DNA from 2 places in the Pseudaeromonas sharmana genome. Region 1 is predicted to be linked to the other one. Evidence: riboswitches for the same ligand, from Rfam matches in the RefSeq annotation. Region 1 holds a riboswitch; the other holds the start of a gene.

Region 1 (11,697 bases):
CTTATTTATCAGCTAGTTACACTATGTCCCGCCCCCTGCTTCCGCCGGAGCGGGAAATACACCTTCCGCATCGGAAACGGGCTGTCGTCGCACTGCTGCTGATGATGGTGAGCGGCAGCCTGTGGGCCGGAGAGCTGGAAGCCGAACTGACCCGGGTGGCAACGGCCCGACTGGATGAGTACCTGGCCGCCCGGCAGTGGCCGGCGGGCAGTCGTCAGCTGCATGTCTGGCTGCCGGACGGCGCGGCCCACCTGCCGCCCTGCCAGCAACCGGTCACGACGGTGCCGCTGAGCAGCGGCGGACAACCCTGGGGCCGCCAGCTCTACCGCCTGAGCTGCAGCCAACCGGCCTGGGGGCTGCAGGGACGGGTCGATCTGGCGCTGACGCTGCCGGTGCTGTTCACCAAGCGCGACCTGCCACGCGGACACACGCTGGGGCTTGAGGATCTGGACGCCAAGGAGACCGATGTCACCCGCCTGTACCGTGACATCGCCGTGCGCCCGGAAGAGGTGATCGGCCGCCAGACGCTGCGCCGCATCCGTGTTGGCCAGCTGCTCTCCGCCGGCCAGTTGCAGGCGGCACTATGGGTGCGCAAAGGTGATATCGTGGTGATGCGTGCCGGGGAAACCGGCTTTGCCGCCACCATGAAGGGCGAAGCGCTGGAAGCCGGTGGCCCGGGCGACAGCGTCAAGGTACGCAACCTCAGCTCTGGCAAGGTGATCCAGACCTGGGTGGTCGAACGCGGTATCGTCGAGACCCGCTACTGAAAAAAATTGCCGCCTGATTCAAGTTTCTTTTCCGCCCGGTCGCTTGATTGGGGATAGCAGAGCGTTTTGGAGTCGAAAAAGATGAAAATTACCCGCACCGATTTCAGTCCCCTGACCCCGCGTCAGCAGAGTGAGCCGGCCGCCGTCACCCCGCAGAGCCGCCCCGCCGTCAGCCAGAGCCAGACCGTGTTCAGCGGCACTGTGCGTGAGCTGGAAGCGGTGCGCGCCGGGTTGGCACAGACCAGTGAGGTCGACATGGACAAGGTGAGTGCACTGCGTCAGGCGATTGCCGATGGCCAGCTGCCGCTGGATCTGGATGCGCTGAGCGCCGCCATCGTCGATCTGCACCGGTCCTGAGTCGATGACCGCTACCTCGACACGCGATCAGATCAAACTGCTGCTACAAGAGCTCAAGCAGGACGTTCAGGATTACCGCCGTCTGCAGCTGATGCTGCTGGAACAGCGCGACCTGTTGATCAGTCACGACAGTCAGGGACTGCAACAGCTGCAGGAGCGCCAGCACCTGCTGATGGAGACCCTCAGCGAGCGCGCCCGCCAACGCGTCGCCCGGTTGCGCCAGCTGGGATTGAGCGCCGACGATCAGGGCATGCAACGGCTGTTGTCGCGCCTGCCGGAACCCTTGCGCCATCAGGCCAATGCCAGCTGGCACACCCTGCACCAGCTACTGCAACAGTGCCAGACCCAGAACGATATCAATGGCCGACTGTTAGCCAGCCAGGTGGAACTGGTGCGCAAGCTGCTGCAACCGCAAGACAGCTATCCGCAACCGTTGGGTAATTAATGACCTGTCAACGATGACAGGTGGCAAGAAATAAGTTCCCGTCGCAGCCAACCGGTTATTCCACACCATGCCAGCACAGGGCGTAAATAGTATTCCACAGTGCAAGCCATTTCGATAAAAACATTATTTATCAAAAGGTTAATTATTATTAACCCACTTTGCGTGATATTTTGAATAATGCTATTTTCCGGATGGAATAATTTAAAATCACCGCTAACGCCGCGTCAGCGAATTATCGTGGTCGCCTCAACGCCGCCGCGGGCGCTGCGCCAATTCATCCAGCACTTTCTGTTCCGCCTGCAACTGGCGTTGCTGCGCTTCCTGCTCGCGGCGTGACAACAGCTGCTCCAGCCCTTTGACCCGCCCAAACTGACTGCGCAACAAGGCCTCGTGGCGCTGCAGATCGCTGTGCGCCAACGCCAGCTGTTGCTGTTGATGGGCTTGCAGGCGTCGCAGCTGCTGCTGCATGCCGCTGCGATTTTGCCAGGCTAGCGGCGTGGTGACGCCGGCGGGCATCGCCAGCGCCGAACTCAGCTGTTGCAGCCGCTCCAACCGCTGTTGTTCGCGCTGCCACTGCTCACGTAGCTGGCCGCGTTCCTGGCCAAGCTGCTCCAGCGTCTGTTGTTGCAGTTCAAGATAGGGCTTGAGCACCGCGACCTCCGCTTATCACGCCAGCACCCGCGCCAGCTGGTTGGCACTGTCCTCCAGCGAGGCGGCGTCATGCAGTCCTTGCTGCAGATAGTGTTCAATCTGCGGATAACGCTGCACGGCGTCGTCCATACCCGGATCGGCACCCGGCTGATAACCGCCCAGCGGCAGCAATTCGCGCACCTGCTGGTAACGTCCCCACAGCTGACGCAACCGCGTCGCCTGCTGTAACCAGGCCGCTGGCACCACCTGCGGCATCACGCGGCTGACCGAGGCGCCAATATCGATGGCCGGATAATGGCCCTGCTCGGCCAGACGCCGGGTCAACACCACGTGACCGTCGAGGATGGCGCGCGCGGCGTCGGCCACCGGATCCTGCTGGTCATCGCCCTCGGCGAGAACCGTATAGAAGGCCGTCAACGAACCGGAGGCGTGCTGGCCATTGCCAGCCCGCTCTACCAGCTGGGTCAACATGCTGAACACTGACGGCGGATAGCCGCGGGTGGCCGGCGGCTCCCCGACCGCCAGTGCAATTTCGCGCTGGGCCTGGGCATAGCGGGTCAGTGAATCCATCAGCAGCAGCACATCCAGCCCCTGCTCGCGGAAATACTCCGCCAAGCGGTGACACAGCTGGGCGGCTCGCAGCCGCAACAACGGCGACTGATCGGCCGGCGCGGCCACCACTATGGCCCGCTGACGCCCCTCAGGACCCAGCGCATGTTCGATAAACTCGCGCACTTCGCGTCCGCGCTCACCGATCAGGCCGACGATCACCACCTGGGCCCGGGTATTGCGCGTCATCATGCCCAGCAGCATGCTTTTACCGACCCCGGAGCCGGCAAACAGCCCGAGCCGCTGTCCCTTGCCCGGCGTCAGCAGGCCGTTGATGGCGCGCACGCCGACATCCAAGGGGGTGGTCACAGGTTGACGCGTTAACGGATTAGGGGGCGACTGGAACCAGGGCACCCAATCGCCGGCCTCCGGCAGCGGCAAGCCATCCAGCGGTTGCAGCAGGCCGTCGACCACCCGTCCCAGCAGGTGATGGCCGATGCGGATCTGCTCATCGCTGGGCAGGGCTTCGACCCGGGCGCCAGGATACAGGCCACTCATGGGTTGCAGTGGCATCAGGTAACAGAGTTCGCGGTTGAAACCAACCACTTCAGCCGACAGGGTCTGGCCATCGGCGGCATAAACCCGACAACGCTGTCCCAGCGCCAGCGGACAGCCGACCACCTCCAGCGTCAGTCCGGTCACCCGCACCAGGCGCCCGAAACGGCGCGGTGGTGGTACCGGTGTGGCCGCCAGTTGCTGGCGCGCCCGCTGCAGACGCTGCAACAACGCATCACTCATGTTCTGCGTCCGCCGTCATCGTCTGCAGTACCGGTTGTAACAGGCCATCCAGCCGCTCGCCGAGCCGCGACTCGACCACGCCGTGGCACGCCTCGACGCGGCACTCGCCGACTTCCAGCGCCGGATCGACGCGCAGCGGCCAGCCGGCACACTCCGTAATCGACAGCGCCGCCAGCTGGGCGGCATCGCTGGCACTGATAAACAGCGCTATCTCCTCGGCCGCGGCCGGCAACTGGGCAAGCGCCTCCTCGACCAGAGCGGTAATCTGCTGCGGCTGCAGGGCCAGTTCGCGCAACAACACCTGCTGCGCCAGCTCCTGCACCAGCGCCGCCAGTTGTTGTTGCTGTGCCGCCTGCTGCTGGTGCAGCCACGCATCCAACGCCTGCTGTAGCCCCTGCAGGGGCTGCAACGCGCTATCGATACGCTCACGCGCCTGCTGCAGGCCCGCCTGCTGGCCTGCGGTCAACCCTTCGGCATAGCCCTGCTCATAGCCGAGGCGCTGGCCCTGCTCGCGGCCTTGCTGTTCACCCTGCTGGCGGCCTGCCGCCACGCCCTCGGCAAACCCCTGCTCAAACCCTTGCTGCTCATCTCGCGCAGCGAGCGGTTGTCGCGGGCCGCCCAATGTCGGGAAACGGTAGGCATAGACGCGCGCTGGCATCCGGGACGTCTCACTCATGATCCACTCCTGCTGCCTTCAGGCTGCCCTCAGCTCAGTACCGGCTCTTCGAATAACTGGTATTCGATCTCGCCCTGCTCGACCAGCTCGCGTACCAGCTGCATGATTTCGTTGCGGGCATCGGCTACCTTGCGCACCGAGACCGAGCCCTGGCTCTGGATCTGCGCCTCGAGCGCCTGCGCCATCCGTTTCGGCATCGCATTGAGCACCGCCTTGCGCAGGCTGACCTCGGCCCCCTTGAGGGCAATCGCCAGCAGATCCCCCGGGATCTCCTGGGTCAGGGTCTGCAGTGTCTCGTCGCTTTGACGCTTCAGCGTGTCGAAATCGAACATGTTCTTCTCGATCTCCACCGCCATCTGTTTGTCATGCAGACGCAGCAGATCCAGCATCTGGGCCCGATCACCCTGATAACGGTTCAGGATATCTGCGACCTGGCGCACGCCATCGATGCGGGTACCGGCCTGCTCGGCCACATACGACAGGCAGCGATCCAGGGTGCCGCGCAGCTCCTCCAGCACCAGCTCACTGACCTCTCTGAGGTTGGCGACCCGCAACAGCAGTTCATCATGCTGCTCCGCCGGCAGCACATCCAGCACAGCCGAGGCGGTATCCGGGGGCAAGAAGGCGAGCAACACCGCCTGCATCTGCGGGTGTTCATGGCGGAAGAAACGAGCCAGCACCTCTGGCGGAACCCACTGCAGGCGCTCCAGATCCTGGCTCATGACATCGCCATAAATGGAATCCAGCAGACTGCGCGACAGCTTCTCGCCCAGCGCCAGATCCAGGGTTCGCTCGAGGTAATCACGAGAGGCACCGCTGATACCGCTCTGTTGTCGGTACTGGCTGAAGAATTGCTGCAACGTCCATTTCGCTTCCGGCGAGCTGACGCCCGGCAAGCGAGCCATACAGGTGGTCAGCTTCTGCACCTCATCCCGGCTCAATCGCTTGAGCACCCGGGCTGCGGCATCCGGCCCCATGCTCAGCAACAGGATCGCCGCCTTCTCCAGCGGTTCGATCTGGATGTCGACAGCGGACTGATTGAAATTAATGTCGCTCATTGCCACTCACCCATAGCTTGATCACATCGGCCACGCGGGCCGTCTCCTTGTCCGCCAACAGCTGCAGATGTTTGAGCTGGACCTCGAGATCCGAGCCTGGCTCCGGCAGCATCTCCAGTTCAAAGCCATCATAGGCGACACCACCGTCATCACCACGGGCGGCGGTCGCCAGCGGCACCTTGCTGACCTGGGGCTCGCCGAGCAGAGCATCCTCACGCCGGCGCAAGCCAGGTTCAGCGTCGGCCAGGGCCAGCGCGACAGCGGGTTCGTCGTCAGCTGCGGTGTGCGGCGGATGCTGTCGTACCAGTTGCTTGACCAGGGGGCGTACGCCGAGCAGCAGCAAGGCCAATCCCAGCAGTCCGCCCACCAGATAACGCAGCGAATTCTGCCATACCGGCTCACGCCACCATTCGCTCTCCGGTGGTGTCAGCGGTGCCATCACCGCCGGATTGAAATCAAAGCTATTGAGGCTGAACTGATCGCCGCGCGAGGCATCAAAGCCCACGGCGCGCTGCACCATCTGCTGGATCTGATCCAGCTGGGCCTGACTCCAGCCCCCTTTCGGTGCCAGCTGATTGTTCAACAGCACAGCGACACTCAGCTGTTGCAGGCGCCCTTGCTGAAAGCGGGTATGCACCACGGAGCGGCTGTTTTCATACTGACGATTGAACTCGTTACGCTCGGTACGGGTGTCGTTGCTCTTGGCTGCGGTGGTGGCGTTGCCATCGTTAGCCGCCGTAGTGTTCTCGGCCGGTTTCTTGACCGGTGGCTGGTTCGATAGCGAACCGGGAATACCCAGCGCCAGGTTGTCGACTGTCTTGTCCGCCTTGCCGCTCTCGCTGCGCATCACCCCCTTGGGATCGATCTCTTCGCGCGTCTCCTCGACGGTGTTGAAGTCGATGTCAGCAGCCACCTGTACCCGGTAGTTTCCCGCGCCCAGCAGCGGATAGAGCATGTCGCTGGCGCGCTGCTTGATGTACTCCTCCTGCTTGCGCACGTACTCCATCTGCTGCACCGACAACTTGCCGAAGCCGCCTTTATCGCCCAGCTCGCTGCTGAGCAACTGGCCGGCCTGATCGACGATGGAGACCGATTCCGGCTTCATGCCGGTGATGCTGCCGGCTACCAGGTTGGCAATCGCCTCAACCTGTCCGACCTCCAGAGTGCGACCCGGTTGCAGATCCAGTACCACGGAGGCGGTGGGCTTTTCCTCTTCACGACCGACAAACAGGGTCCGTTTCGGGATCGCCAGATGGACACGCGCACTGCGTACCGCATCCAGCGCTATGATGGAGCGAGCCAGTTCGCCCTCCAAGGCATGGCGATAGCGGGCCGTTTCCATGAACTCGCTGGTGCCAAGCCCGGACATCCCGTTCAGCCCCTCGAGCCCAGCCGGCAACGCCGCGCGAACCCCGCGTGCAGCCAGGGCCATGCGCACCTGCGCCAACTGACCTTCCGGCACCAGCACCTGGCCGCTGGAGGAGTCGAGACGGAATGGCACCTGCTCTTTCTCCAGCAACTCGAGAATGTTGGCGGTATCGTACATCTCCTGCTTGCCATACAAGGGCACATAGTTCTGGCTCGCCGTCCACAGGATCACCACTATGATTGTCGCCACCAGGGCGGCCATCAGCGCGATCACCAACAGGGAACGGTTATCCCGGGACATGCGTCGCCAGTTGCGCAACCAATCTGTGGTCCGCTCACGCAGGGAGGGGGACGGCAGAGCTACTGCCGGTGCCACATCACTCATCTCTCATCCTCACAGCGGCAGGCGCATGATATCGTCCAGACCGGACATCAGCTTGTTGCGCACCTGCATCAGGGTGGCAAAACTCAGACCCGCCTTCTGGCTGGCGACCATGGCACCGACCAGATCATCGCTCTGACCACTGTCCACCGCCGCCATCATCTGCGACGCGACGTTCTGTTGCTGATTGATGCTGCGAATCGTGTGCTGCATCGTCGTGGCGAAGGAGTCATCAGCATCGCTGGCCCGCGCAATGGCCGGTGCACCGGACTCAGCCAGCTGCTGCAGCCCCTGCATCCGAGCCAGCATGGCGTTCTGAGTCGTGATGGCATCAATTTTCATATTTGTCTCCGGAGTGCAAGCCGTCAGGCCCGAATCATCTGGTCAATATCCATACCCTGCTCGCGCATCGCGGCCAGCTTGTAACGCAAGGCACGCGTCGTCAGGCCGAGGGCTTCTGCTGTACGGGTGCGATGGCCATCGAAATGGCGCAGTGTCTCCAGCACATACTGGAACTCCGCCTGCCGGCGGCTAGCCGCCAAGCCCTCACCGAAGGCCGGCAAGGCGTCACATTGCGTACCGCGTGAACCCGATGACGGCAACATCAGATCGGCGGGTTGCAGATGCAGTCCGCGGGCGAGAATCAAGGCCCGCTGGATCACGTTCTCCAGTTCGCGCACATTCCCCGGCCAGTCATGCTGCAACAACAGACGTAGCGCTTCGGCCGTCAACTGAAAACCGGGGCGGCAGGCATGTTTGGCGATGAAGTAATTCGCCAGCGGCAGTATGTCGTCACGACGCTCGCGCAGACTCGGCCAGCTCAGCGGCAACACATCCAGCCGGTAAAACAGATCTTCACGGAACACGCCCTGGGCAACACACTCGCGCAGATCGCGGTTGGTCGCGGCAATGATGCGCACATCCAGAAGGATCTTCTGATTGCTGCCCAGCCGCTCCACTTCACGCTCTTGCAACACCCGCAACAGCTTGGACTGTAACAGCAGCGGCAATTCGGAAATCTCGTCCAGCAGCAGGGTGCCGCCCTGCGCCAACTCGAACTTACCCGCTTGCGCCGTTACCGCACCGGTAAAGGCCCCTTTGTTGTAACCAAACAAGATGGCTTCGAGCATGCTTTCGGGGATCGCCGCACAGTTGATGGCCACAAAGGGCCCTTCGGCACGGGGAGAGACATCGTGGATGAAGCGGGCCAACCGCTCCTTGCCAGTCCCGGATTCACCGCCGATGAGAATCGACGCTGAAGTCTGGGCGGCGCGGCGCGCCAGTTGCAGCACCTGGCGACTGGCATGGGAAACGGCCACCAGGTCCGGGACGGCCTCACTGACTCCGAGCGCATGTTGCAGGCAAGCACTCAGTTGCTGGGTATCGAACGGTTTGCGCAGGTAGTCGATGGCCCCCGCCTGCATGGCTTCCGCGGCCTCCCGCCCCTGTGTTGCCGAAACCATGGCGATCACCAGCATATCGGCTCGACGTTGTTGCAGGCGGGTAATAAAGGTCGCCAGCGGCATATCCGGCAGACTGGCATCGACCAACAGCAGTCGTGGCGCATCGCGGCTGACGGCAGCCAAGGCCTGATTGGCACTGGCACACGGCATCACATCGAAACCGTGCATCGCCAGTTCCCGCGTATCAAGATAACGCGCCGGATCCACAATCAATAATGGCAACCGCCCTGCGGCTACCATGGGAATATCTGCCCGCGGGGCAGTAAGTACACTCAACGTCACGACTGACTTCCTTTCGAAAAAACTGCCTGTTCCGATTGAAATCCAGCCAAATGCAGTCCACAGAGTACAAAGACTCCGACATCGCGGTAAAAGCAAGACTCGCCAGGTGGCAACGCTCCCGCCATCTGGGATGCATGGTCCGAACCATGCGTCTCACACCTGCCTTGGCAACCCCGCTGTCATGGTCATCCGCTGAGATGACGTTAGACCGGAAGCTTTGCGTCCTGCCCTTTCGGAACAGTTTGCCGTTTCATGCAGAGATGGACGCCATCTCGTCATGGCCATATCGGGCGACAGCAACATCCAATATGGATAAAACAGATCGGGAGGAAGGGAAATACAACAAATAAAGAATGGAAACACAGTGTGGCATGTCAACAGTCCGTTGCCATGGCAGCCCCGCTATCGTCATCACCCTTGGGTGATCCCAGACCGGAGGCTTTGCGTCCCGCCCTTTCGGTGCAGTTTGCCTTCATCCTGACAATCCCAGAACAACCGCCATTGGCTGCTCATATTTGCTTCCTGGTAACAGGAAGTCGGGATTCCGGACTGATAATATCGCTTCCGAATGAAAAGACAATCACAAAAACAAACAATAACTTATTAATATTCACCGAATTTTACACTTTGCCGCTTTCGCATACTGGTTATTCCTCGCCGGCAGGATCATCCCAAGGTCCCGATGACCTCAATCTGCAACTGCTCCGGGATCTCGTTGTAAGAGACCACTTTCAGGCCACGCGCAAAACTGCGGGCATAACGACTCAGCAGCGGGCGCAACTGCGGCATGACGACCAGCACCGGCGGATGGCCCAGATGCTGCAGCTGATCGCGGACCTGAGGCATCATTTGCTGCAGCTGGCCCAGCAGGTTGGGATCGACCGGGAAGCCATCCAGCTGCACCTTGCCCTGTTGCTGCGCTTGATTCAGCGCGGTCAGCAGCGTCTGTTCCAGACGGTCCTCCAGGGTGAAGGTGGCTAACAAAGTGCGCTCACCAATGATCTGGCGCATCAAAGCGCGCTTCAGCGCGCAGCGTACATCGGAGGCGAGCAAGATCGGATCCTTGGTCAGCTCACTGCTGTCCAGCAAGGTGGTGGCAATCACCCGGATATCCTGCAGGCTGACCTGATCCCGGAGCAGTTGCCGATAAACGCGCAACTGCTGGATCGGTGTCAACGCCGTATTCAGCTCCTCCGCCAGCTTGGCCGAGATCGAGGCCAGATGCCCAGAAAGACGGCCCACCTCCTCATGCCCGAACAGCTCATCCAGATGCTCGCGCATCAGTTTTGAGCTATGGGTGGCAATCACGGTTGCCGCATCGACCACTGAATAGCCGAGATTCAAGGCGCGGGCCTTGTGCTCTGGTGCTATCCAGACCGCATCCAGCCCATAAGCGGGGTCCCGGGTCAGTTCACCGTCGATCTGGCCGTAGGTCTGGCCATTGTCGATCGCCAGCAGTCGCTGACTGTCTACCTGGCCACCGCCGACCGGCACGCCCGCCAGCTTGATCTGGTACTGATCGGGTGCCAGATGCAGGTTGTCACGGATACGCACCTCCGGCAGCAGAAATCCCATCTGCTCGGAGAGCGTCTTGCGCACCCCGCGGACACGCTGTAACAATTCAGCCCCCTTCGCCGCCTCAGCCAGCACCACCAGCCGGTAGCCCAACTCAATCGCCAGCAAATCCAGATGGGGCAGATCCTGCCACTCCAGCTGTGCGGCCGGCTCCTCGCGCTGACGTGCCAACGCCTCGATAGCGACCAGAGGCGCCTCGTCAATGACACGCCGCTGCAGACGCCAGCCGACATACGCCAGGACTGCGGCAAAACTGAGGAAGGCCAGCATCGGCATGCCAGGCACCAGCCCCAGCACCAGCATGACGCCGGCAGCCGTAAAGATGACACGAGGCGAGGCCAGCAGCTGACGCCCCACCTGATCCGACATCTCCCCTTCATCGTTGATGCGGGTCACTATGATGGCGGCCGCAGTCGACATCAGCAGGGAAGGTATCTGGGCTACCAGGCCATCACCGATGGTCAGCAGCGCATACCGCTGGAAGGCCTCGCCGACCGCCATTGCATGCTGAAAAATACCGATGGCCAGGCCACCCACCAGATTGATCACCAGTACCAGCATGCCGGCGATGGCATCGCCGCGAACGAACTTCGACGCTCCGTCCATGGCGCCATAGAAGTCGGCTTCCCGTGCGACCTCCTCACGCCGCAACTTCGCCTGATGCTGGTCAAGGATACCGGCGTTGAGGTCGGCATCGATCGCCATCTGCTTGCCGGGCAAGGCATCCAGCGTGAAGCGGGCCGACACCTCCGAGATCCGCTCGCCCCCCTTGGTAATCACCACAAAGTTGATGATCATCAGGATGATGAACACCACCATGCCGACCACATAGTTGCCGCCAATCACCACCTCACCGAACGCCTGGATCACCTTACCAGCCGCATCCGCCCCCTCGTGGCCGTTGAGCAATACCACCCGCGTCGATGCCACGTTCAGTGACAGACGCATCAAGGTCGCGATCAGCAGTACGGTCGGAAAGACGGAGAAGTCCAGCGGTCGCCGCGCCGAGACCGAAACCAGCAGCACCAGAATCGACAACACGATGTTGAACGTAAACAACGCATCCAGCAGCCAGCCTGGCAGCGGTAATATGACCATCGCCAGCACGGAAAGCAGCAACAATGGAATGCCGGTATAAGAGTGCGTCATGGCTCGCCAGTTCACGGAGTACCTCGAGGTTTATGAAGGTCAGGCGGTATCGGCAGCAAGGGGAGCGGACGCGGTGCCCGTCCCCGGCCGGCGCGATAGGCCTCCAGTTGCAATACATGATTCAGGACATAGGCGACAGCGGTATAAAGAGCCGCCGGCACCTCCTGATCGATACGA
Region 2 (11,697 bases), on a different contig from region 1:
TGCAGCAGGGGTAATATCAGCATGGAACGGACACCCACTCGCTGACAGGAGTCAAGATCGACACGCGCATCACACTCAGTGTCATGACAGATCATCATCTGCCCGGAGCGCACGCTTTGTCCGGACAAGCTGGCCTCCATCGGCAGTCGCAACCCCAATTGCCTGGCTGCAATTCCGGCTGCAGCGCGATAGACCATGTAATTGTTTTCGGCGAGTTCAATCACGGCGCCATCGGCTGCGGTCAATGTCAAGGTGCGGTCGACGACCAGCGCCATGACGCCGCCCAAATCCAGCCCCAGCTGGGCAATATTGGTTTGCAGCCGGATAATTTCCAGCAGCTGTTCGCGGGTGGGCAGTAATTCGGATTCGCTTGTGGACATGATTGTCAACGCCATCGCTCAAGGGGCGAATTAAGGCTCTCAAGAGCCTGCTTCATCCTGCTAACTCCTCTGTTAACCATATATACAAACTGAGCGGCTTGCCTATGGAGTATAAAAAACAGTCAATACAGCAGCGCAGCGTATTAGCCGTGCTGTGGTGTGAGTCTTTATTTCCTGTGACGCGCAGGCAAGAGACATAATAAAGGCGCCATGCGGCGCCATTATTGATACAGCCTCGGCAAAGCGAATGCGTTATTTCGCCTTGCCCTGATTGGCGACGGCGGCAGCCTTGGCTGCAATTTCATCGGCATTGCCCAAATAATAGTGACGAACCGGTTTCATCTGGTCATCAAACTCATATACCAGTGGTACCCCGGTAGGAATATTCAGCTCCAGAATCGCTTCCTCACTGATGTCATCCAGGTACTTTACCAGTGCGCGCAAGGAGTTGCCGTGGGCGGCGATGATCACCTTTTCTCCGGATTCGACGCGTGGGCGTATGGTTTCCAGCCAATAGGGAATGACGCGCTCTATGGTAATCGCCAGGCTTTCAGTGGCGGGTAATTGTGAGGCTGGGACCGTGGCATAACGGCTGTCGTGACCTGGGAACCGGGGATCCTCCGGCGTCAGGGCCGGTGGGGTGATGGCAAAACCGCGGCGCCACAATTTTACCTGCTCATCGCCGAACTTCTCGGCGGTTTCTGCCTTGTTCAGCCCTTGCAAGGCGCCATAGTGACGTTCGTTCAGGCGCCAGTCCTTTTCCACCGGTATCCACTGCAGGTCGGTCTCTTCCAGCACGGCCCACAGCGTGGAAATGGCGCGTTTGAGGACAGAGGTGTAGGCATAATCAAACTGGAAACCTTCGGCTTTCAGTAGTTGGCCGGCGGCATGGGCCTCTTGCACGCCTTTTGCCGACAGTGGCACGTCGGTCCAACCAGTGAAGCGATTTTCCTGATTCCAGATGCTTTCGCCGTGGCGAATCAATACCAGTTTCTTGACAGACATGATGTTACCCTCCATTTGTTGATAATAGTTATCATCTGTCGGTCGGTTTGGCAAGCGTCCATGACGCGGGTGGCCAGGAGGCGCTGGTCTTCGGCGACGGCCTGCTCCTGGTTCCCGGGCTAAAGTCTGAGCCTTGTTGCGGAGGCGGGGGCGGTATTCGGCAGCAAGAAATAAAAAACGATATAAATCGGCAGGTTAGCGGGAGTAAAAATCAATTTTGCAAATAGTGCTTGTGATCGATAAATAATCCACGTATCTTGGCACCACTTCTGATGAAGTTAGTGTAACAAGTAGTAGCCCCTCCCTATCAATTCAGTCACCCTCTGTGACAAATTGTTTCGAGTTCTCCCACCTGTTATTTCAAAATAATCACCTTGTGTGATGTTAATATTTATTTCGTAGGTTTAAACATGTCCAAAACTACTGGCACCGTTAAATGGTTCAACTCTGAAAAAGGCTTCGGTTTCATTTCTCAAGAAAATGGCGGTGCCGATGTATTTGTTCACTTCCGCGCCATCACTGGCGACGGCTATCGCTCATTGAACGAAGGTGACCGTGTCTCCTTCTCCGTCGAGCAGGGCGCCAAGGGCCCGCAGGCGGCCAACGTATCCGTTCTCTAACGGATTGCCGGGATAGGCGACGCCTGTCCCGGCCCTCAATAATAATGCAAGGAATCTCTATGCTTTTAAATTTGACACAGGAACTCTGTGTATCCAGACATATTTCATCCGATAGCGAGCGCTGGATTTGTTATACCCCATGTCCGAGCGCAAATAATAAAAAACGTGTTACTTGGCAAAAGATCAGCGGATTATTATCCACTGAAGGCATGCAAAATTGGTTAAATAGCCGCTACCCCGATGGTTGTCAGGCTCGCCGTTTCTCCGAGATGATCGCTGGTTAATTTCCCCATTCGCTGCTTTTCCTTTCCGTTATTCGCCTGCGCTGTTTTGACAATCTCCTGCCGTGAATTGAACGCTGCCTGATCGGGCGGATAGTGACCCTGTTGCCGCGTTGTCACTCCGTCATCGTGGTCGATGAGCTTGCCACGAATGGCAAGCGTTAAGGCGGAGCAAACTGGCCCTGCGCGCCATGGGGCACCTCCCGACCATGACGTCCATCGTCTGACACGCTCAATCCGTGGCAACCGGCGTTCATCAATACTGGCGGCTCACACTCCAGCTCGGTTCGGGCTGTTCAACGTGAATCTGCCACTGCGTCCCTGACGTCTTGCTGTGACGGCGGCGAGCATTCTCAGGCATCCTGACCGTTGCTGCCGACGCTATCTGTGTCCGGGTTTGGTTAACCGCTGCTGGAAATGGGGGAGTTGCGCCTTGATGAACTGCAGAAACAGCTTGGATTTTTGTGGCAGATAGGCCCGGTCCGGGTAAATCAGGTAGGCCGTCGGATGATGGCGTTGCCACTCATCCAGCAACGTGACCAGCCTGCCGTCCTGTAACGGTCGATACACCAGAGAATAGGGCAGATAGGCGATGCCGACCCCGTCGAGTGCGTACATCAGTGACACTTGCAAGTCATCGGATAGCAGGTCCGGCTCTGACTGGTGCTGATACACCTCACCTTGCTTGTGCAAATGCCACGGCAGAATAAAACCATCGACATGGTTGCGGATGCTTGGGTAGTGCTGCAGATCCCTTGGATGGGCGGGGCCTTGCGGATCTGCGTGATGAGCCAACAGCTGCGGGCTGGCGACCAGCTCATAGTCAACCTGTGTCAGCGGCAGGGCGATCAGTGAAGAGTCCGCGAGTTCACCGATGCGGAATACAAAGTCGAGGCTGCCTTTGGTCAGATCCTGGAACCGGTTGCTGGCATCCAGTTCAATTCGGATACCGGGGTGTTGTTGTCTGAACTGACTGAGCAAAGGTGCGAGAATATTGACACTGAAGGCCCGTGGCGCGGCGATGTGCAACTTGCCTGTCGGTTGGGTCGAGATATGCTCGGCTTCTTCCTGTAGCTCCTTCACGGTTTGCTGGATTAACAATGCCTTTGGTAACACCCGCTCGCCCAATTCGGTCAGAGAGAGGGAGCGAGTCGTGCGATTGAGTAACTTGCCGCCTAGTTCCGATTCCAGTTGCTGAATCTTCCGGCTCAGGGTGGTCGCCGGTAGTTGTAGTTGACGGGCGGCCTCAGCAAAACTGTTCAGCTCGACGATCTTGGCAAACAGCGGCAATCCACTCAATTCATGCATGTGGCGATTGTCTCATATTTGGGATAATGAAATGCATTAATGGCGATTAATTGCCTCAATGGGATGAACTATAGTCAGCACCAGGTATCCAGACAAGGACACAAACAGAGGTGGGGCTATGACAATTCTTGTTCTCGGGGCAACCGGTAATACCGGCGCGGAAGTGGTAAAGCAACTGCAGGCAAAAGGTGCTTCGTTCCTGGCCATGGTGCGCAATCTGCAGTCGGCGAGCCGGCTGGGTCTGGCGCCTGCACAGATCCGTGTGGGTGATTTTTATGATGTTGCCAGCCTGGTGCAGGCCATGCAGGGCGTTTCGTCGGTCTATCTGGCGATGGCGGCGCATCCGGACAACCGGCAATGGGTCAGCAATGTGCTCGAGGCGATGAAGCGCAGCGGCGCATCGCACTTGGTCAAGTTATCCGGCATGGGGGCGGCCGAGACGGCAGGCTCGGAGATCATTCGCACCCATGCCCAAACCGACAGGCTGGTGCTGTCCTCCGGGCTGACCTATACGCTGCTGCAGCCTAACTCCTTCTATCAAAATCTGTTTGCCAGCGTTGAATCGATCAAGGCCACCGGGCAGTTTTTCCTGCCGTTGCGTGAGGCCAGGCAGAGCGTGGTCGACATCCGCGATGTTGCTGCCGTGGCGGTCGCGGCACTCACCGAGCCCGGCCATGACAACAAGACTTACCAGCTGTCAGGTCCGGAAGCTCTGACGTTTAGCGAACAGGCGGCGATCCTCTCCGAATTGGCGGGGAAAAGCATACGCTATGTGGCTGTCTCCAGGTCGGTCGCGGAGCAGGCGATGCTCGCCGCCGGCATGGATACCTGGTTGGCAGAGCGACTGGCCGAGATCCTCGACTGGTTTGCCGAAGGGCACTACGACGAGGTGACTGACGATGTTGAAACGGTCTTGGGCCGCCCGGCCAGAACATTCCGGGCATTTGCCGAGGAAATGGTATCGCTGGTTAAGTAACGACCCTGTGACCATGCATCGCGTCTGTGTGCCCGACCAGATGCTGCCAGATTTCGACCAGACGCGCATAGCCCAAAGGCCCTGCATTGCTGCAGGGCCTTGTGCTGTAGGGGGCGGGACTCGGCATCTGACGCTGGGCCCGCGAGGGCCTACCGGGAGCGACCGGCTAACAGGCCGCAGCCCACTGGCGGATCTGATCGATCGTGGTGGTGGCGCCGCCACAGATGATGATGGCCAGTTTCGAATAGGCATTCAGCACGGGATGCCCATCGTACACCACCGACAGGGCCGCTCCACAGGCGGGCTCAACCAGCACACGATGATCGGCAAGGAACTGTTCACAAGCCCCCAGAGCCGCCGGATCCGACACCCGCAGGGCGTGGATCGGATGGGAATGAGCCCAGGTCAGCGCCTGATCACAGACCCGTCGTGCGCCCAACGAGGTGGCCACACCGTGCACCGCGGCCAGCTCCACCGGATGACCGGCCTGTAGGGCGGCATGCAGCGAGGCGGTGCCCTCGGTCTCGACGGCGAGCACGGGGATATCTTGCCAGCCGTTACGCTGCAAGCCCTCTACCACCCCACAGAGTAAGCCGCCACCGCCTACCGAGAGCACAATCGCATCGGGTTTATGACCGTGACGCGCCATTTCATCGATCATGGAGGCATGCCCCTGCCATAACAGCGGATCATCAAAGGGATGCAGGAACGCGTCGCCCGCAGCCAGTAGCGATTGGGCATAGGCATTGGCTTCCTGCCAGGAGGCGCCGTGCACGATCACTGCGGCCTGCTCCAAGCGCAATAACTCCCTGGCGCGCGCCGGAGTGGTTTCAGGCACCACCACGATCACCGGGACGTCCAGTTGCCGTCCGGCGTACGCCACGGCAAGCCCTGCATTGCCGCCGGAGGACGAAATAAAGCGCTGGGCACCCCGCGCATAATAGGTCTCGCAGGCATGGCCGATACCGCGCAGCTTGAAGGAGCCGGAGGGTTGTGCGGACTCGAATTTCAGCCAGATGGCGCGTCCGCTGCGCTCACTCAAGGCACGAGATTCAACATATGGGGTTTCAATGTGCAGAGGCATCGGCATGGCTCCGGGGTGATGGGGATGATTGATGGGTACAGGCTTGCAGCTCAATCTCGACGTCCAGTCCAAACGCCAGCTGGCAACTGACCACAGAGCGAGCCGGAAATCCTGCCGGGAAATGGCGTTGATATTCCTGATTGAATGCGGCGAAATGGGCCATATCCGAAAGCCAGACCGTGACTTTCACCACCTGTTCCCAGGCTCCGCCGCAGGCGATCAGCGTTCGTTGCAGATTGTTCAGGATCAGGCGGGTCTGGGTGGGGACATCCCCATGCTGCGGGCTGCCACTGTCATCCATCGCAACCTGGCCCGAGAGAAACAAAAAACCATTGGCCGCGACCGCTTTGGCAAACGGGAAGGGCAATTCAGTCGGGTAGCGGACAATCGCGTGGCTTGTGTTGAGTGGACTCGTTATGGGCTGATTCATGCGGCTGTGGCTCATGCTGGGTTACTGGGGCGGTGATCAAGGTGTTCTCTGCCGAGCGCAGTCATTACCGCTCTGCCGTCTGAGTGGGCGGCATGGACTTGATCTCATCCAGATAGTTGTAAATGGTGTAACGGCTGACGCCGAGGGCGGCGGCGGCCTTTTCAATCCCGCCTTTGACGATGAACATGCCACGTTCGTGCATCTGGCGTACGGCTTCGAGCTTTGCTTGCTTCTTCATGGCGCGATTGCTGGAGGCGGTGGTGTTGAGTGCGGACTGGATTATCTCGGTCATCAGTAACTCCATATCCGGCTGCTCGATGCTCTTGACCTCGGTGACGCTGCTGGTGCCGAGCAGCTGATCGAGACAGGCGCGTGCCGCGTGCAGACCACTGAGATCCGCATTGATGCAAAACCCGGCAAAGGGGGTGCCGCTACTGTCCCGATAGATAGCCGTTGCGCTGTGCAGTACCGCCCCCGAGGCAAGTCGGGTCTGATAATGTTCCAGCACCACGGGCTCCGGGCTGGCGGTTTGCTCCGGGGTCTGGACCACAGCATTGAAGCCCAGATCCTGGCCGGGGCCTGCCAGCACCGGGCTGCCGACCACGCGCCCCGTGATATGACCATTGGCGATCGCAACCACCGAGTGAGCCGGGTTGGTCAGATCGTGTAAGACCACTTCGGTATTCTTGCCGACGATGCTGCCGACGGTCTTTACCACGCTGGTCAAGACAGTGAACACCAGCTGCCGCTCGGCATTCAGGGCAAGACGTTCGGTATCGGGCAGGGGAGGGGTGTTGGGCATGTGACAAGACTCGGCTGATGGGTGGACCTCGCTGGCGGAATAAAGGTAAACTATCAACAATAAGTTGAATTATCAACAAAGTGTTTATTTTGTTGTAATTGATCTGGGAAAGAACGGTGAAGGCGAAGCGAGGTCGAGCGGATTTGGCTGATAAGAACCTGCCAGATTTCGACCCGACGCGCATAGCAAAAAGGGAGGCATCATGCCTCCCTCGTAATTAAATCCTTATACCATGCAGGTTTTGGAATTAACTCCTTGTAACTAAAAGGTTTATGATCTAATCCCTGCGTGTGTCGCGTGGTTTATAGCTTGATCCAGGCATCGCTCCAGGCGCTGCCGGTACCAGGGGCATAGAAAGTGCTGGTTCCACCACACCAGGCCGTATACGGCCAAGGCTTGCACTCATAGTTGGTACCGCCGTTGCTGACACGATCACCCGCCTTGTAGGCGGTGCTTGCCGCGTAGGCGGGATAATTACCACTGCCCGAGTCACTACTACTAGCCGTGAGTGTAACTGCCACACTGTGATCAACCTGTGCCTGCCCAGAGGCCAGCCCGGTGATCACCAGCTCGTAATTGCCAGCGCTTACCCCATTGGCGACCAGTTGCAATGGACTGGTTCCATCAACCAGTGCACTAACGCTGCCAAAAACGGAGCTGCCTTGTTGCAAGCGGGCAGTGATTTGTACGGCGTTCATGGTCGTAACCGTTAAATCGATGCTGACCTGTCCGTTTGCCACGACATAGCTGCTGCCAATATCACCGATGGTAAAGTCACTGCCGCCAGTGACCGGTGGTTGTACCGCACCGCCACAGTCGCTGTCTCCCTGCTGACGCCAGACGCCCCATTGTCCTGAGGTGCCAGGCTCTTCACCCTGGGTCCACCAACCGGCTTGCCAGCGTTTGCCGTTGTAGTTCACCACATCACCGCCAACGTAAACCTGCTTGGCTTGCCACACGTTATCGCAAACAGCACCAGCCTCGCGTACCGTCACTTTGCGAGTTTGGGTCACCTGCTGACCGGCACTGTCAATCACCTGGTAACTCAAGGTGTAACTGCCGACAGTCTGGCTATCAACGCTACCGACAACCTGGATCTGGCTGGTCAAATCACCATCTTCATCATCCTTGGCTGTAATGCCGGCTAACGCATCGAAGGTCGTGCCAACAGTGATGGTTGTGTCAGAAATCCCGCTGAACACCGGTGTCATGCTATAGACCTCAGCACTGCGTAACTGCTCGGTCACATGGCCATCGCTATCCACCACGGCATAGGTCAATGGATAGAGACCGATTTGCTGGTTATTCACACTGCCCGAGACAGAGATACTGGCAGTCAGATCGCCATCTTCGTTGTCATAGGCTGTTACTCCTGACAAAGGGTCAAAGGCAGTTCCTTGCTTGATACGCACGTCGGCAAGACCAGCAAACACCGGTTTGCCATCTGTGGTAGGCGGTGTGATTTGCTGTCCATGAATGAAGGGGCCGTAACTCTTGATGAATGACTCCCCATAACTGGTCCCGGCCGCATCGCGCCCCATGTCCCAGTTGATAGACCATGTCATGACTCCCCGCAGCGGCTGACTCTGTGCCTTCAGTCTGTTGAAAGCAGAGAACAGATCCTGCGGATTTTTTACATAACCGGTCGCTGCGGCATCATTGTTGGTCGGAATACCAAATACCAGTTTGTCTGACGGGATCTTGTAGAAACCTCGGGTGCCGTTCACCAGCGAGTCGGCGATGTAGTAGATAAAGTCGCCTTTGAGCGTGTCGTTGTTCTGTGCTATCCAGCCAATGCCATCGACCCAGATACCATCGCCGCCCTGATTGTAAAATTGCGGGTTTATCCAGTCGTAGTACCCTTCCAGTGCGCGCAAGTACGGTGTGTATAAGCCATTGCTGGTCAGATATGGAAATTCGGGGGCCATGGTGATCAGGAAGTTTTTGCCCTGGGCTCGATAGTGGTCCTTGACGAGACGTAAGGCAGCCGGAATCACAGTCTGGTTGTCTGCCGCTGTAATTGCGGTTTGCTCGAGGTCGATATCCAGACCATCAAAGCCGTACAACTCAACCAGTCGGATGATCTCATCGGCAAAGGCCTGCTCCTGACCTTTATGCAGTTCAATATGAGCCTCGGCACCGCCCAGTGCCAAGAGTACCGAGCGTCCTTGACTGTTCAACGTGGCAATCTGAGCGATGAATTGACTCTCGCTCAGACCAATACCCGGATCCAGCTTGAACGTCGGTAATACCTCATTGCCGTACACCTTCATAAAGGAGACGTTAACGACATTGTACTGAGGATTGATCTGTTCGAGATTGACGCAGGGAGCTGTACCGCCTTTGTAACCACCACCGTTGCACCAGTTATGCCAATAACCGACCACGACGCCTGATTGTGGGTTGATCATGCTCTGGGTGGTCGTTGCGGCGTGCAACAGCGGGCTGGTGATGCCAAGCAGACAACCCAGCAGGGACAGTTTGAAGTTGTGCATTGTTTCTCCGTTTCTGATTTATAGGTGACCATCCGTCATGAATGGTCAGAGGTAGCCCCGCTGCCATAGGTCATTCCGCTAGAAATAACCAACAGGCCGGTAGCTTTGCGTCATGGCCTTTCGCACCATGTTGCCTTTCACTCCTGAGCCAGACGAAACCAGCACAGTGGTGAAGCTGTCGACATATGACACATCCTGTGCATAGAAACAGCTGCCGTGTCATGCGGCGCAGAAGATCCCCTGCGCCACATCAATGTCATTTTTGGGGTATTTACTCTCGGTGATTCTCAGTCTGAAAATAACAAATCTGATGCGTCGCTTATGTAACAGTGGTCTCTAATATTCCGTTACAGTTATTAACTTTCAGTATTTAAAATATTGATTCATATCACAATTGTTTGTTATTTGATCTGGGTTGGCAAATGTGATGGAGCCCCGAACATGTGGAGACTCAGTCCAGCGCTCAAAGTCGACCGGAAGCTGCCAGATTTCGACCAGACGCACATAGCAAAAAGGCCCTGCATTGCTGCAAGGCCTTGTGCTGTATGGTGCCCGGACTCGGAATCGAACCAAGGACACGCGGATTTTCAACTCTGGTCTCGCTGGTTGTTTATTGTGCAGAGCAAGGCCGAGGGGCTGAAATCTATATGTCGTTGTCATGACCATTACTGGCCTTGGGATAAAACGGCTCAATGGCAGCGGTCATATCCTGCCATGGCAGAATTATGCCCCATGAGGGAGAGGAAAATCGCTTTTCGGGTCTCAGGGCGCTTACTGCTGAATTCACTGTCGGCGAAGGTGAGCTGATGACTCATGTTGCCACCTGATTCATGGCTCCAGATGACAAATATGATCTCATATCAGAGACTTGTTCGAACCGTCCCTAAGCCACCTCTACCAGAAAAATTCAGACACTGGCCTAAGCCAGTGTCTGAATTGGCATAATTATATGAATTGTATGGAAATGGTGGTCATTTATTCACTGCGTTCACAGCTTGATCCAGGCATCGCTCCAGGCTGTGCCCTTGCCGGGTTCATAAGCCCAGGCTGCACCGGAGCACCAGCCGGTGTAGGGGTGTGGCTTGCACTCGTAGCTATCGCCAGCATTACTTACCCTATCCCCAGCCTTGTAGGCGTTGCCCGCCTTATAGGCTGGATAGTCACCGGCAGGAGGCGTCGTATCGCCGCTACCCTCGCCCTTGACCAGCAGGATGTGGGTGGTGCTATGGGAGAGGCCCCCCTCGTCGGTCACCTGTAGACCGATCTGCAACTCGGTGTCGTTGGTCGGCTTGGCCAGTACCAGCGCGATGGTCGCCTGATCCAGGGTGGAGGCGGAGACACCAGCCGGCAGCGTCCAGGCATAGTGCAGCGCCTTGCCCTCGGGATCGGTCGAGTTCTGGCCTGAGAGGCTCACACTGGCGCCACCAGCCGCTTGGTTAGGACCCGTTATATGGGCGACTGGCGGCTGGTTGAGCTCGCCACTGTTGGTTCCCTCGTCGTCGGTGACCTCCACCTCAGGGTAGAAGTGCTGGACGCAGCGGCTGTAATCCCCTTCCTTAAAGGCGCTGAAGCGGGTTTGGTAGCCTACCAACTTGCACGCATAGCTCTTGCCACCGTTGGGGTTGCCCGCCACATAGCTCCAGTCCTGCTCCCAGTAGACCGGCAAGGCACCGGCACCCGCTTCGTCGAAGTATTTCATCCCTTTACAGCCGAGTACCTCGTCTGCCGGCACCGGCACCTCAAGGTAGTTGGCGAACTCGCGGTAGTAATTGATGCGGTTCTGAGACTGGGCGTGCTCATTGGTGCCGCCACACTCCACCCCACCGTTGATGATCTGGGTGGTCACGCCAAAGCCTGGTAGCAGACCGTTCTGGCGGTCATGCTCATTTGGCTGCCAAGTGCCGTCGATGACGTGCAGCATGGAGGGCTTGGGTGGTTGCGGATAGACGTAGAAGAAGATTGCGCTGGCGAGATTCAGCCAGGTATCGGCCACCAACTCCGGGTGATCAAGCAGGGGGCGCACTGAGCCATACATGGCTTCGGAGAAGGGGCCATAGTTGTAGTTGTACGACAGTTGCTTGGCGCCGCGGCCAAAGTAGCTCTTGAACTCGCCATTGTCGAAGGTGCCGCATGGCCAGGTCTGGCCCTGCCATACGTTCGGGTTGCACTCACCGTTATAGCCGCCGCGCATGGTCTCACTCCAGCCCATCTCGCGCACGTGAACCAGCGCTTGACGCCACTCTGCTTCTGGCCGCCAGCTCTCGTGGCCGCCAGTCTCCTGGGCGAAGTGGGCGAACATGGTGGCCAGGGTCTTAC

Evidence for each region. A riboswitch is a leader RNA that binds a small molecule or an ion and turns the genes downstream of it on or off. The one in region 1 is predicted to bind cyclic di-GMP.
Region 2: linked by a shared signal. The riboswitch ahead of ACFOSS_RS07165 (immunoglobulin-like domain-containing protein) and the one ahead of ACFOSS_RS08355 (sigma-54-dependent transcriptional regulator) in region 1 are both predicted to bind cyclic di-GMP.

Annotation. Positions count from the first base shown of each region.
Region 1 is NZ_JBHSAF010000007.1:131,417-143,113, forward strand. Features, by position in the region: gene flgA (flagellar basal body P-ring formation chaperone FlgA) at 24-767, shown strand; gene flgM (flagellar biosynthesis anti-sigma factor FlgM) at 849-1,124, shown strand; gene ACFOSS_RS08320 (flagellar protein FlgN) at 1,129-1,569, shown strand; gene ACFOSS_RS08325 (flagellar FliJ family protein) at 1,816-2,220, opposite strand; gene ACFOSS_RS08330 (FliI/YscN family ATPase) at 2,236-3,567, opposite strand; gene ACFOSS_RS08335 (FliH/SctL family protein) at 3,560-4,243, opposite strand; gene ACFOSS_RS08340 (FliG C-terminal domain-containing protein) at 4,273-5,301, opposite strand; gene fliF (flagellar basal-body MS-ring/collar protein FliF) at 5,288-6,988, opposite strand; gene ACFOSS_RS08350 (flagellar hook-basal body complex protein FliE) at 7,064-7,393, opposite strand; gene ACFOSS_RS08355 (sigma-54-dependent transcriptional regulator) at 7,417-8,796, opposite strand; cyclic di-GMP riboswitch class I at 8,960-9,053, opposite strand; cyclic di-GMP riboswitch class I at 9,186-9,277, opposite strand; gene flhA (flagellar biosynthesis protein FlhA) at 9,463-11,535, opposite strand; gene flhB (flagellar biosynthesis protein FlhB) at 11,532-11,697, opposite strand, start outside.
Region 2 is NZ_JBHSAF010000006.1:148,628-160,324, reverse strand. Features, by position in the region: gene ACFOSS_RS07205 (diguanylate cyclase domain-containing protein) at 1-380, opposite strand, end outside; gene gpmA (2,3-diphosphoglycerate-dependent phosphoglycerate mutase) at 633-1,385, opposite strand; gene cspE (transcription antiterminator/RNA stability regulator CspE) at 1,796-2,005, shown strand; gene ACFOSS_RS07190 (LysR family transcriptional regulator) at 2,668-3,594, opposite strand; gene ACFOSS_RS07185 (SDR family oxidoreductase) at 3,713-4,570, shown strand; gene ACFOSS_RS07180 (pyridoxal-phosphate dependent enzyme) at 4,737-5,654, opposite strand; gene ACFOSS_RS07175 (RidA family protein) at 5,638-6,084, opposite strand; gene ACFOSS_RS07170 (helix-turn-helix transcriptional regulator) at 6,149-6,886, opposite strand; gene ACFOSS_RS07165 (immunoglobulin-like domain-containing protein) at 7,189-9,381, opposite strand; cyclic di-GMP riboswitch class I at 9,429-9,526, opposite strand; partial or broken gene ACFOSS_RS07160 (IS5/IS1182 family transposase) at 10,043-10,196, opposite strand; gene ACFOSS_RS07155 (glycoside hydrolase family 19 protein) at 10,370-11,697, opposite strand, start outside.